Regions from separate parts of the Micromonospora sp. NPDC047707 genome, predicted to be linked through region 4. Evidence: riboswitches for the same ligand, from Rfam matches in the RefSeq annotation. Region 4 holds a riboswitch; each other region holds the start of a gene.
The links. Region 4 has a riboswitch for cobalamin ahead of metE (5-methyltetrahydropteroyltriglutamate--homocysteine S-methyltransferase). Riboswitches for the same ligand answer to the same signal wherever they lie in the genome.
Positions count from the first base shown of each region.

Region 1: it holds a riboswitch for cobalamin, as region 4 does, so the genes downstream of both, cobN (cobaltochelatase subunit CobN) here and metE (5-methyltetrahydropteroyltriglutamate--homocysteine S-methyltransferase) in region 4, are expected to answer to the same signal.
Region 2: it holds a riboswitch for cobalamin, as region 4 does, so the genes downstream of both, AB0873_RS11990 (ribonucleoside-diphosphate reductase subunit alpha) here and metE (5-methyltetrahydropteroyltriglutamate--homocysteine S-methyltransferase) in region 4, are expected to answer to the same signal.
Region 3: it holds a riboswitch for cobalamin, as region 4 does, so the genes downstream of both, AB0873_RS11420 (CbtB domain-containing protein) here and metE (5-methyltetrahydropteroyltriglutamate--homocysteine S-methyltransferase) in region 4, are expected to answer to the same signal.

Region 1 covers NZ_JBEYSU010000028.1:26,407-29,305, reverse strand. Annotated here, with positions in the region: gene AB0873_RS24255 (MFS transporter) at 1-3, shown strand, start outside; gene AB0873_RS24250 (hypothetical protein) at 263-604, shown strand; gene AB0873_RS24245 (MBL fold metallo-hydrolase) at 632-1,369, opposite strand; cobalamin riboswitch at 1,460-1,589, shown strand; partial or broken gene cobN (cobaltochelatase subunit CobN) at 1,948-2,899, shown strand, end outside.
Region 2 covers NZ_JBEYSU010000008.1:160,630-163,528, reverse strand. Annotated here, with positions in the region: gene AB0873_RS11990 (ribonucleoside-diphosphate reductase subunit alpha) at 1-1,716, opposite strand, end outside; cobalamin riboswitch at 1,837-2,055, opposite strand; gene AB0873_RS11985 (OsmC family protein) at 2,173-2,616, shown strand; gene AB0873_RS11980 (cellulase family glycosylhydrolase) at 2,894-2,899, shown strand, end outside.
Region 3 covers NZ_JBEYSU010000008.1:25,785-28,683, reverse strand. Annotated here, with positions in the region: gene AB0873_RS11430 (bile acid:sodium symporter family protein) at 1-849, shown strand, start outside; gene AB0873_RS11425 (DUF2071 domain-containing protein) at 937-1,674, shown strand; cobalamin riboswitch at 1,778-1,938, shown strand; gene AB0873_RS11420 (CbtB domain-containing protein) at 1,970-2,188, shown strand; gene AB0873_RS11415 (CbtA family protein) at 2,206-2,899, shown strand, end outside.
Region 4 covers NZ_JBEYSU010000014.1:32,723-35,621, forward strand. Annotated here, with positions in the region: gene AB0873_RS17310 (ABC transporter substrate-binding protein) at 1-261, opposite strand, end outside; cobalamin riboswitch at 290-473, opposite strand; gene AB0873_RS17315 (hypothetical protein) at 608-904, opposite strand; cobalamin riboswitch at 1,000-1,213, shown strand; gene metE (5-methyltetrahydropteroyltriglutamate--homocysteine S-methyltransferase) at 1,329-2,899, shown strand, end outside.

The sequences.
Region 1 (2,899 bases), on a different contig from region 4:
TGACGGCCGACGAGCCCGGCCGGCCGCGGAGACCGACGTCGGTCGCGGTGAGCGCCGGGCCCGGTCGTGCGGCCGGACCCGGCCCGGGCCGGCGTCAGTCGCGCAGCCAGACCCGCAGTGGGCCCGTCGGGCGGAAGCCGGCCGATCGCGCGACGGCCAGGAGCCTAGCCCAGGCCCTAGCCCAGGGGGCTCACACCGGGCTCGCAGGAGACTGCCAGAAAACCGTGCTGAACTGGAGGTTCGCCGAGGGAGGGAGCCGCACATGGGCTGGTTCAGCCGGCGGTCGCGTACCCGGGGGTCCGAGGGACCGGCGACGAAGCTCGACCGGGAGGCCACCCGCGAGGATCTGGCGGCGCTGGAGGCGTTCGTGGCCAGCCGGACCGGGGTGGAGTTCTACCTGGAACCGGAGACGACCGCGACGAACACGACGGTGGTGGCGATCGCCCACGACGGTGAGTGGATCCGGCGCCGGACCGGGTCGCCCCGGGTGGCGGCGGCCCTCGCGAACCGGCTCGCCCTGCCGTTGTACGAGGCCGCGAAGACCGGGTACCCGGAGCGCATGCGGGCCTGGAACCGGGCCCACCCGGAGCGCCGCGCCCGCTAGGGCCTGTCCTGCCGGCCCCGCCGAGGCTCAGTCCGCGACGGCGGCGCGCGCCTCGTCGAGGGTCATCGTCGGGCTGTGGCTGGAGACGTACCAGCCGACGTCGTCGGTGAGCAGGCGGCGGACCAGGGCCAGGTCCGGCCCGTCGTCGGGCGAGCGCAGGTGCAGCGGCGGCGGGTACCAGCTGTCGCCGAGGAGCAGCACGCCCGAGGCCGGGTCGACCACCACGGTCGAGTCGGGGGCGTGGTGGCCGCCGACGTGCCGGACCAGGACGCCGGTGGGCATCTCCAGCTCGTCGGTGAACGTCCGCGTGGGCGGCCGGACCGTGAAATCGTCCCAGGAGTCCACGGCGAGCGCCCGGGCCCGGAAGCTCGGCCCGAGCCGCGGGTCGGCGCGGACCTGCTCCCGCAGGTAGCGGGTGCTCCACGGGCGGGCCGCCTCGGCGTGCAGCAGGTCGGCGCCGGTGACGTGGCCGACGATCTCCACGCCGGGCCAGGCGCAGGCGCCCCACACGTGGTCCCAGTGGTGGTGGGTGTAGACCAGCCAGCGTGGCTCCGGGAGCCCGGCGGCCCGCAGCGCCACCTGGATCTCGGCGGCGTGCGCCGGGCTCTGGCCCGCGTCGACCAGCACGCTGCCGCGCTCGTCCGCGACCAGTGCGACGGAGGGCCGGACCCAGGCCGGATCCGGGTCGAAAGGGGTCACCCACACCCGACCGGCGACGTGATGGAACTCGATGGCGGGGCTCGCCGCCCCGTCGGTGTCCGCCATCACACCGATCCTAGCTGGACCGTCGGGCACGTGTGGGCCGCGTTGACCGGCCGTCGGAGGTGTGGCAGCATTCGCGGCCGGACGGCAGTGAAGGAAGCCGGTGCGATTCCGGCGCGGTCCCGCCACTGTCACCGGGGAGCGATCCCCCCTCGCGAGTCACGGCCGCGCGTGCGCGGTTGGAAGGCCGGGGGTGAGCGTCGATCCGGGAGCCAGGATACTTCGGCCGTCGGTGCACCCCAGGGCGTGGACACCCGAGGAGGACCCGATGACGCGCAGCGCCCCCGCCATCGACGACGATCGTCGTATCCGTTTCGCGCGTGCCGACGCGCCCGCCGCCGCCCCGCCCGGACGCCCAGCCGCTCCGCACGCGTCGCCCCGACCGGCCCGGCCGGTCGCTTCGCCCTGACCGGCCGGGCCGGTCGGCGCCGACCACGCGCCTGACGAGCCCGCTCGCCGCCGGCCCCGGCGCACCGTCGCGCCGCGCGCCGGCCCACCGCATCCGCTGACCGAGCAGCCATCCCTCGCCCCCAGCCCGACCGGCCTCACCCCCGGGGGCGGGCGTCACTCTTCGGAGCTCCCTCGTGCCCATCCTGCTGCTGTCCACCGCCGACACCGACCTGCTCGCCGCCCGCGCGAGCGGCGCCGACTACCGCCTGGCCAACCCGGCCCGGGTCGCGGCCGACGCCGTACCGGCGCTGGTCGACGGTGCGGACCTGGCCGTCGTACGCCTGCTCGGCGGCCGGGCGGCGTGGCCGGACGGCCTGGCCGCGGTGCTCGCCTCCGGCGTGCCGACGGTCGTGCTGGGCGGCGAGAGCGTGCCGGACGCGGACCTGATGGCGGTCTCCACGGTGCCGTCCGGAGTGGCCACCGAGGCCCTGTCCTACCTGGTGGAGGGCGGTCCGGAGAACCTGGCGCAGCTGGCCCGGTTCCTGTCCGACACGGTGCTGCTCACCGGCGAGGGCTTCGCCCCGCCCGCGCCCACACCGGCGTACGGGATCCACGGCGAGCGGCCGGCCCACCCGGACCGGCCGACCATCGGGATCGTCTTCTACCGGGCGCACGCCCTGGCCGGCAACACCGCGTTCGTCGACACCCTCGCCGACGCCGTCGAGGCGGCCGGCGGCAACGCCCTGCCGATCTTCTGCGGCTCGCTGCGCGGGCTGACCGCCGGCGCCGGACCGCTGGGGCTCTTCGCCCGCTGCGACGCGCTGCTGGTCACGGTCCTCGCCGCCGGTGGCGCGGTCGCCGCCGACGCCTCCGGCGGCGGCGACGAGGACGCCTGGGACGTGGGCGCGCTCGCCGCCCTCGACGTACCGGTGATCCAGGCGCTCTGCCTCACCAGCACCCGCGCGCAGTGGGCCGGCAGCGACGCCGGACTGTCCCCGCTGGACGCGGCCATGCAGGTGGCCATCCCCGAGTTCGACGGGCGGATCGTCACCGTGCCGTTCTCGTTCAAACGGATCGACGCCGACGGGCTGTCGGTGTACGAGCCGGACCCGGAGCGGGCCGCCCGGGTCGCCGGCATCGCCG
Region 2 (2,899 bases), on a different contig from region 4:
GGTCTCGGCGTACGCGGGATGCGGGCCGAACCGCTCCGCCAGGCCGGCCGACGTCTCCAGGGCGGTCAGGAAGATCTCCTCCTGTACCCGGGTGGACAGCTCCTTCGCCTCGGCCGAGTCGAACGGCAGGCGCAGGGTGAACAACGCGTCCTGCAGGCCCATCAGGCCGAGCCCGACCGGCCGCCAGCGCGGGTTCGATGCCGCGGCCTGGTCGGCCGGGTAGTAGTTGATGTCGATCACCCGGTCGAGGAAGACCACCGCGGTGCGTACGGTCGAGCGCAGCTTCTCCCAGTCGACCCCGTCCCCGGTGACGTGCGCGCCGAGGTTGACCGAGCCGAGGTTGCACACCGCGGTCTCGGTGTCGCTGTTCACCTCGAGGATCTCGGTGCACAGGTTGGACAGGTGGATCGTGTTGCCCGGCACGCCGGTCTGGTTGGACAGCCGGTTCGACGGGTCCTTGAACGTCATCCACCCGTTGCCGGTCTGCGCCAGCGTCCGCATCATCCGCCCGTACAGGTCCCGGGCCTTGACCGTCCGGACCGCCTTCTTCTCGGCGATCCGGTAGGCGGCGTCGAACTCCTCGCCGTACAGGTCGGGCAGCTCCGGCGCGTCGGAGGGGTCGATCAGCGACCAGTCGCCGTCCGCCTCCACCCGGCGCATGAACTCGTCCGGGATCCAGTTGGCGAGGTTCAGGTTGTGCGTACGCCGGGACTCCTCCCCGGTGTTGTCCCGCAGCTCCAGGAACTCCTCGATGTCCGGGTGCCACGGCTCCAGGTAGACGCAGGCCGCCCCCTTGCGACGGCCGCCCTGGTTGACCGCCGCGACGCCGGCGTCGAGGGTCTTGAGGAACGGCACGATGCCGTTCGACCTGCCGTTCGTGCCGCGGATCAGCGCGCCCCGGCCGCGTACCCGCGACCAGGCGATGCCGATGCCGCCGGAGAACTTCGACAGCTTCGCCACCTGGTGGTACCGCTCGTAGATCGAGTCCAGCTCGTCCCGTGGCGAGTCGACCAGGAAGCAGGACGACATCTGCGTGTGCCGGGTGCCCGAGTTGAACAACGTGGGTGAACTCGGCAGGTACGCCAGCGACGACATCAGCCGGTAGAAGCGGATCGCCTCGCCCGGCGTCCCGGACAGCCCGCAGGCCACCCGTAGCAGCCAGTACTGCGGCGTCTCCACCACCAGCCGCGACTCGGGGTGGCGCAGCAGGTAGCGGTCGGCGACCGTGCGCAGCCCGAAGTACTCGAACCGCAGGTCACCGACAGGGTCCACGGCGTCGTCGAGCTTGCGGGCGTTGCGGGCCACGAACGCGGCGGTGTCGTCACCGATCAGGCCCAGCCCGTGGGCGTACCGGATGGACTGGCTGAAGCTCGCCACACCCTGCCCGCGGACCTCCTTGTCCACGTACGCGGCCAGCAATCGCGCCGCCAGTTTCGAGTACTGCGGCTCCTCGCCGATCAGCTCCGCCGCCGTCTGGATCGACAACTTGTCCAGCTCCGCGGTCGTCGCCCCGTCGTAGAGACCACTGATCGTCTTCGTGGCGACCCGCAACGGGTCCACCTCGTCCAGGTCGGCCACCCACCGCTCGACCGCCTTGACGATCTTGTTGACGTCCACCGGCTCGGCGTCGCCGTTGCGTTTGCGGACCTGCATCACCTGCCGGCGCGGCTCCGGTGCGCCCGCGCCGGACGCGAGCCTCTCCTGTACGACCGTCATGACCTCTCCTCGCGCTGTCTCCGATGGCCCTCGGACGCGGGAGAACGCCAACGGACCCGACGGACGGCAGGCCCGGCTGCTGGCGTCGGTCGTCCCGCGCGACCTCCGACCGCCGCGCGCACAGGCGCACGGCGCGCTGGCAGGTCTTCGGACTCGCGGGCCTGACCGGGGTCGCCGGTCGCCTACTGGCCGTCGCTTCCCAGGCCCGATCAGGCCCAGTGCTCGATGACGGCGGTCGTTCCCACTCACCGCTGCGGGGCAGCCCCGGACTCGCACCGGGTTCCCTCTTGCCTCGACCGCCCCTGCGGGAACGGCCGAACCAGCTGCGGGGAACACCATATATGCCGACACCGTCGAGCAAGCAACACTAGATGTCGCGTCGGCGTGTCAGCTTCGTCTCACCCGATCATCCACCTCTCCCGGCGGCCACCGGCCCGGTTGGGTAGCGTCCCGGTCATGAGTGAGGACACCTTCCGCTCCGTCGAGATCGAGCGCACCAGCGTCGGGCGGTACGTCGCGCGGAACGTCCGCGGCGGATCGCTGCCGATGGGCGCGGGTGAGGACGCCAGCTTCACACCGGTGGAGCTGCTTCTGGCGGCCATCGGCGGTTGCACCGCGATCGACGTGGACCACATCACCAGCCGCCGCGCCGAGCCGACCCGGTTCACCGTCAAGGTCAGCGGCGACAAGGTCCGGGACGAGACCGGAGGGAACCGGATGCGGAACCTCACGGTCGAGTTCACCGTGGAATTCCCGATGGACGAAGACGGCGACAAGGCGCGTGCGGCGCTGCCCCGGTCGCTGCAGCAGTCGCACGACCGGCTCTGCACCGTCTCCCGTACCGTCGAACTCGGCACCCCCGTGTCGACCGTCGACGCTTCCGGCCGAGCCGGGAACTGACGCTACGGCCGCCCGGGACATCGCGGCTCGTGGTTGCTCCCCCGGGACACCGGCCGGTGACACGGTGGGGGGAGCGGCTCTCCGCGTTCCTTACCGCAGTTGCGCGTGGCCCTGCTGGCGCTCGCCCGCCATCACGGACCGCCGGTGGACGAGGGCGACCTCAACCGCCCGTTGCCAGAACATTTAAGTATGTTTATAGTTCGATTGCGGTAGGCCGAGGCGCCGTCCCGGCGTCGACCGCGCGAGCTGTTCGGGCGACGTCTCCACCGGAGGACCTGTGAAG
Region 3 (2,899 bases), on a different contig from region 4:
GTCATGCTCGGTCTCGGGCTCACCCTCACCGTGGACGACTTCCGCCGCGTCGTGACCTACCCCCGGGCCGTCCTCGTCTCCCTGGTCTGCCAGATGCTGGTCCTGCCGGTCATCTGCCTGGGCCTGGTGGTCGCCGCCGGTCTGCGCGCGGAGCTGGCGGTCGGGATGATGCTGCTCGCCGCCTCGCCCGGCGGCAGCACGGCCAGCCTCTACAGTCACCTGTTCAAGGGCAACGTCGCGCTCAACGTCACCCTGACCGCCGTCAACTCGGTGCTCGCGCTGTTCACCCTGCCCCTGATCGTCAACCTGTCCGTGGCCGCGTTCATCGGCTCGGACAGCTCGATCGGCCTCCAGTTCGACAAGGTTCTCCAGGTGTTCGCGCTGGTCCTCATCCCGATCTCGATCGGGATGGCCGTCCGCCGGCACCGTCCCGACTTCGCCGCGCGCATGCAGCGCCCCGTGAAGATCCTCTCCATCGTGGTCCTCGTCGTGGTGCTCACCGGCGCGGTGATCGGCATCAAGGACGAGCTCGCCGCCACCGTCGGCGCCGTCGGCCTCGTCGCCCTGCTGTTCAACCTGGTCAGCCTGGCCATCGGGTACGCGGCGCCGCGCCTGTCCGGCGTCGGGCACCGGGAAGCCGTCGCGTCCTCGTTCGAGATCGGCATCCACAACGCGACCCTGGCCATCACGATCGCGCTGAGCCCGGCCCTGCTCGGCAACAACGACATCGCCATGCCGCCGGCCATCTACGGCACCGTGATGTTCTTCACCGCCGCCGTCTTCGGATTCGTCGCCGCCCGCCGTCCCCACGCCGACGCCACCCACCGGCAACGGACCACGGCGGCGTGATCCAGCCGGCAACCGGTCCCGCCGCCTCGCGGTGGAGCCGGCCGGCACGGTACGTCCCGGCGGTCCCACGAAGGGCAGGATGGACGTGTGGACATCGAGCCAATCGACTGCGCGCCCGAGCAGGCGTTTCCGCGAGCGATCCTCCGGCAGCGCTGGGAGGATCTCACCTTCCTGCACTGGGCGGTCGCACCGGATCTGGTGGCACCCCTGCTGCCGCCCGGCACCCGACCGGACACGGTGGACGGTTCGACCTACGTCGGTCTGATCGGCTTCCGCATGGTGGGGCTGGGCCTGGGCCGAGGGCCGGGGGTGCCGTACTTCGGCACCTTCTGGGAGACCAACGTGCGGCTGTACTCGGTCGACGACACCGGCCGGCGTGCCGTGGTGTTCCGCTCGCTCGACGCGTCCCGGTTGGTTCCGGTGCTGGTCGCCCGGGCGACACTGCGGCTGCCGTACCTCTGGTCGGCGATGCGCCTAACCCGCGACGGTGACCGTCTCACGTACCGGCTCCGGCGCCGCTGGCCCGGTCCGGCTGGCACGACGAGCCGGATGGCGGTCCGGGTGGGCGAGCGGGTCGTCGACCCGACCCCGCTGGAGCACTTCGTCACCGCCCGGTGGGGTCTGCACACCCGGGCGTGGGGCCGCACCCTGCACCTGCCGAACTGGCACCCCCGCTGGCCGTTGCACCGGGCCGAGCTGCTGCATCTGGACGACGAGCTGGTCACCGCCGCCGGGCTTCCGCCGCCGACGGCGCATCCGGTCAGCGTGCTCTACTCGCCGGGTGTCCCGGTCCGGTTCGGCCCACCGGTCGGCCTGCGGAGCTGACCGTCACGGCCCCGCCGGGTCGGCGTCGGCCGTCGGCTCCGCGTGGGCGAGGAGAGCGGCCAGCTCGGCGGGGGAGTGGGGTCGGGCCCTCAGCGGTCGGCGAGGCCACAGTTGACATTGTGGCGTCGCCGACCGTAGCGTCCGGGGCGACGATGTGTGCGGAAGCCGGTGCAATTCCGGCACGGTCGCGCCACTGTGACCGCGTCCACCCCGTAGGCAAGGGGTGACGCGGAAGTCAGACCCGCCACCGTCACCGGAACCCGTTGTGGGACGCGTGATCCCGAGGAGGTTGCCCGTGTCCAGCCCGTCTTCCGCCCTGCCCCGCCCGGTCACCCCGCCCGTCGCCATTCCGTGGCGTGAGCTGCAGCCGTGGCTGCTCTTCGGCACGGTGCTGGCCCTCGTGCTGCTCTACTTCGTCGGCACCGAGCAGGGTGTCTTCCAGGTGGTCAGCGGTGCGAACGTGCACGAGTTCCTGCACGACGGCCGTCACCTGCTCGGCTTCCCCTGCCACTGACGGGCGGGTCCGAAACCATGCTGTCACCCCGCGCCCTGCTCGTCCGCGGCATGCTCGCCGGCCTCGCCGCCGGACTCCTGGCATTCGTGTTCGCCCACTTCGTCGGTGAAGGTCCGATCGACCAGGCGATCGCATTCGAGGAGGCCAACGCCGCACCGGAGCCGGCCGTGGCCGGCGAGCCGGAGGGCATCAGCCGGACGGTGCAGAGCACCGTCGGCCTGCTCACCGCGTCGCTCATCTACGCCGTCGCCCTCGGCGGGATCTTCGCGATGGTGTTCGCCGCCGCCTACGGGCGGATCGGTCGGTTCGGCCCGCGGGCGACCGCGGTGCTGGTCGCGCTCACCGGGTTCGTGGTGGTCGCGCTGGTGCCGTGGCTCAAGTACCCGGCCAACCCGCCGGCGACCGGCGACCCCGACACCATCGGTCGACGCACCTCGCTGTTCTTCCTGGTGATGGTGATCGCGCTCGCCGGGGTGGCGCTCGGCGGATACCTCGGCCGAGCGCAGGTCGCCCGGCTCGGCACCTGGAACGCGGGCCTCGTCGGAGCCGGCGCGTTCGTCCTGGTCGTCGGGCTCGCGCTGGCGCTGCTGCCCTCGATCGAGGAGGTCCCGGAAGGCTTCTCGCCGATCCTGCTCTGGAACTTCCGGCTGGCGTCGCTGGGTACCCAACTCGTCGTGTGGACGACGCTCGGCCTGGTCTTCGGCCTGCTGG
Region 4 (2,899 bases):
CAGGTACGCCGTGCCCGCCAACCGGTCGCCCAGACCGAGCGCCAGCATGATCTCGGTGGCGGGCTGGTTGAGGGTGACCGCCCGCTTCGGCGGCGCGGCGACGGCGACCGGGGTGCCGCAGTTGGTCACCGTGACCGGCGCGGTCGACGCCCCGGCCGTGGGCGTGTCGTCCGTGGCGCAACCGCCGAGCAGGACGAGCAGGATGGACAGTGGCGCGGCAACGCGCCGGGACAGGGTGGGCCGCATCGCGCGCACGCGCATCGGGACCGCCTTCCAGCACCTCGTGGACGGGTCATCGCTGTGCCGTGGCCGGTCTCCTGGCTGACGGGAGGTACGTCCGTGGCCGGCCTTCCCAGGCGCGTGGCGCCCAGTGACCTCGCAAGCGACGAGGGCCGCGGACTTCCCGATCACAGTGGCGAGGGCCGCGCCGGCATCGCACCGGCTTCCCGAACACCACGGCAGCGTCACCCTAGCCTGTCGGCCGTCGCCTCGTCACGGTGACGAACGCCATCTCCGATCGTCGGGTGGAGACGTCCCGCGGACGCAGGCCGATCAGGGCCTCATCCCGTGCGTCGTGCGTCGGCAGGAAGGCCACGGGCGGTAGGCGTCAACGTCGACGACGGCTTCTGACCAGTGGTCGGCGGTGGGCGGCCGGATCGTCGGCCAGCACTGCGGTGAGACGCTCACAGACGCAGTCGGCCGGGCTCGCGTCGGCGAGGATCTCCTCGATCCGCGCCAGACGGGCCCGCGCCTCCCGCAACTCGTGCTCCAGCCGGGTCGCCCGGGCGGCGCGGGCGCCGACCTGGCGGCGGGAGGCGTCCAAGCGGTCGAAGTCCTCCGGCCGTACCGCCACCCAGTCGGCGCCGTCCACCACCACCGCGACCCTGTCGATCTTCTGGCCCATCCGTCACCTTCTCGTCGCGCGCGGACATCCCGCTGCCGCGACGGCGCGCCGTCCCGCAGGACGGACGCGCCGGCCACATTCGCTCATCGCCCCATACGATAGACAACGGTGCTGGTTCGCCGTGTCCACAATGGGCGCGGCGTCGTAAGAGGGAACCCGGTGCGAGCCCGGGACTGCCCCGCAGCGGTGAGTGGGAACGACCGCCGTCATCAAGCACTGGACCGCGAGGTCTGGGAAGCGACGGCCAGTAGGCGACCGTACCGGTCACGCCCGCGAGTCCGAAGACCTGCCCGCACCGCGCACGCCACCCGGCGTGTGCCGCCGACGGTCTCTCGGGACGGCCGGGGCGGAAGCCGGTACGTCGCCGTACCCCTTCCCTCCCTGCCCTCCCGCACGGCCTCGGGCACTTCGAGGGAAGGATCCCATGAGTACCGCATTCGGTCAGTGCACCGTGCTCGGTTACCCGCGTATTGGCGGCAACCGTGAGCTGAAGAAGGCCGTCGAGGCCTACTGGGCGGGCAGAATCGACGCCGAGGAGTTGGCGAAGACCGCTGCCGCACTGCGGGTGGAGGTTTGGCGCACGCTGCGTGACGCGCGCCTGGACGCGATCCCGTCCAACACGTTCTCCTACTACGACCACCTGCTCGACACCGCCGTCGCCGTCGGGGCGATCCCGCACCGGTTCGCCCGGCTCGGCCTGTCCGACCTGGACACCTACTTCGCCATGGCCCGCGGCGCCGACACCGAGCCGGCGCTGGAGCTCACCAAGTGGTTCGACACGAACTACCACTACCTGGTCCCGGAGGTCGGCCCCGAGACGGTCTTCGCCGCGAATCCCGCCAAGGCGTTGAACGAGTACCGGGAGGCGCGCGACCTGGGTGTCCTGACCCGCCCGGTGCTGGTCGGGCCGGCCACCTTCCTCCTGCTGGCCAAGCCGACCGAGCCGGGCGGCGAACCGTTCGACCGGTTGACCGATCTGGTCGACGTGTACGCCGATCTTCTGCGTTCCCTCGCCGCCGCCGGTGTGCAGTGGGTGCAGCTGGACGAACCCGGCTACGTCGCCGACCGGAGCGCCGCCGAGATCGAGGCGCTGCGGGAGGCCTACACCCGGCTGTGCGCGGTGGAACAACGGCCGGCGATCTTCGTCGCCACCTACTTCGGTGATCTGGGGGACGCCCTGCCGGCCCTGCTCGACACACCTGTCGAAGCGGTCGGTCTGGACCTGGTCGCCGGGCCCGGCAACCTGCAGCGGCTCGCCGGCGCGGGTCCGCTGCACGGCAAGACGATCGTCGCCGGTCTCGTCGACGGCCGCAACATCTGGCGTACGGATCTGCGCGCGGCGGTCGCCTTCGGCGCCGTCGTCACCGGGCTCGCCGACCACGTTGCGGTGTCCTCGTCGTGCTCGCTCCTGCACGTGCCGGTGGACCTGTCCGCCGAGACCGCGCTCGACCCGGCGCTACGCCAGCGGCTGGCCTTCGCCCGGCAGAAGGTCGACGAGGTCGTCCTGCTGAGTCGTGCCCTGCGCAACGGCACCACGTCCCTGCCCGAGCGGCTACCGCCCACTCCGGCGACGTGGCGCAACGACGCCGTACGCGGCCGGCTCGCAGCGCTGCGTCCCGCGGACCGGCAGCGCGGTGCCTATCCGGAGCGTGCGGCGGCACAACAGGCCCGGCTGAACCTGCCGCCCCTGCCGACCACGACCATCGGCTCGTTCCCGCAGACCGGCGAGCTGCGCAAGGCTCGCGCCGAGCACCGCGCCGGCCGCCTCGACGACGCCGCCTACACCGAACGGATGCGGGCCGAGGTGGAGCACGTCATCCGGTTCCAGGAGCGGCTGGGCCTGGACGTGCTCGTGCACGGCGAGCCGGAACGCAACGACATGGTCCAGTACTTCGGGGAGCAGCTGGACGGGTTCGCCGCCACCGAGCGCGGTTGGGTGCAGTCCTACGGCTCCCGCTGCGTCCGTCCGCCCATCATCTACGGCGACGTGGCCCG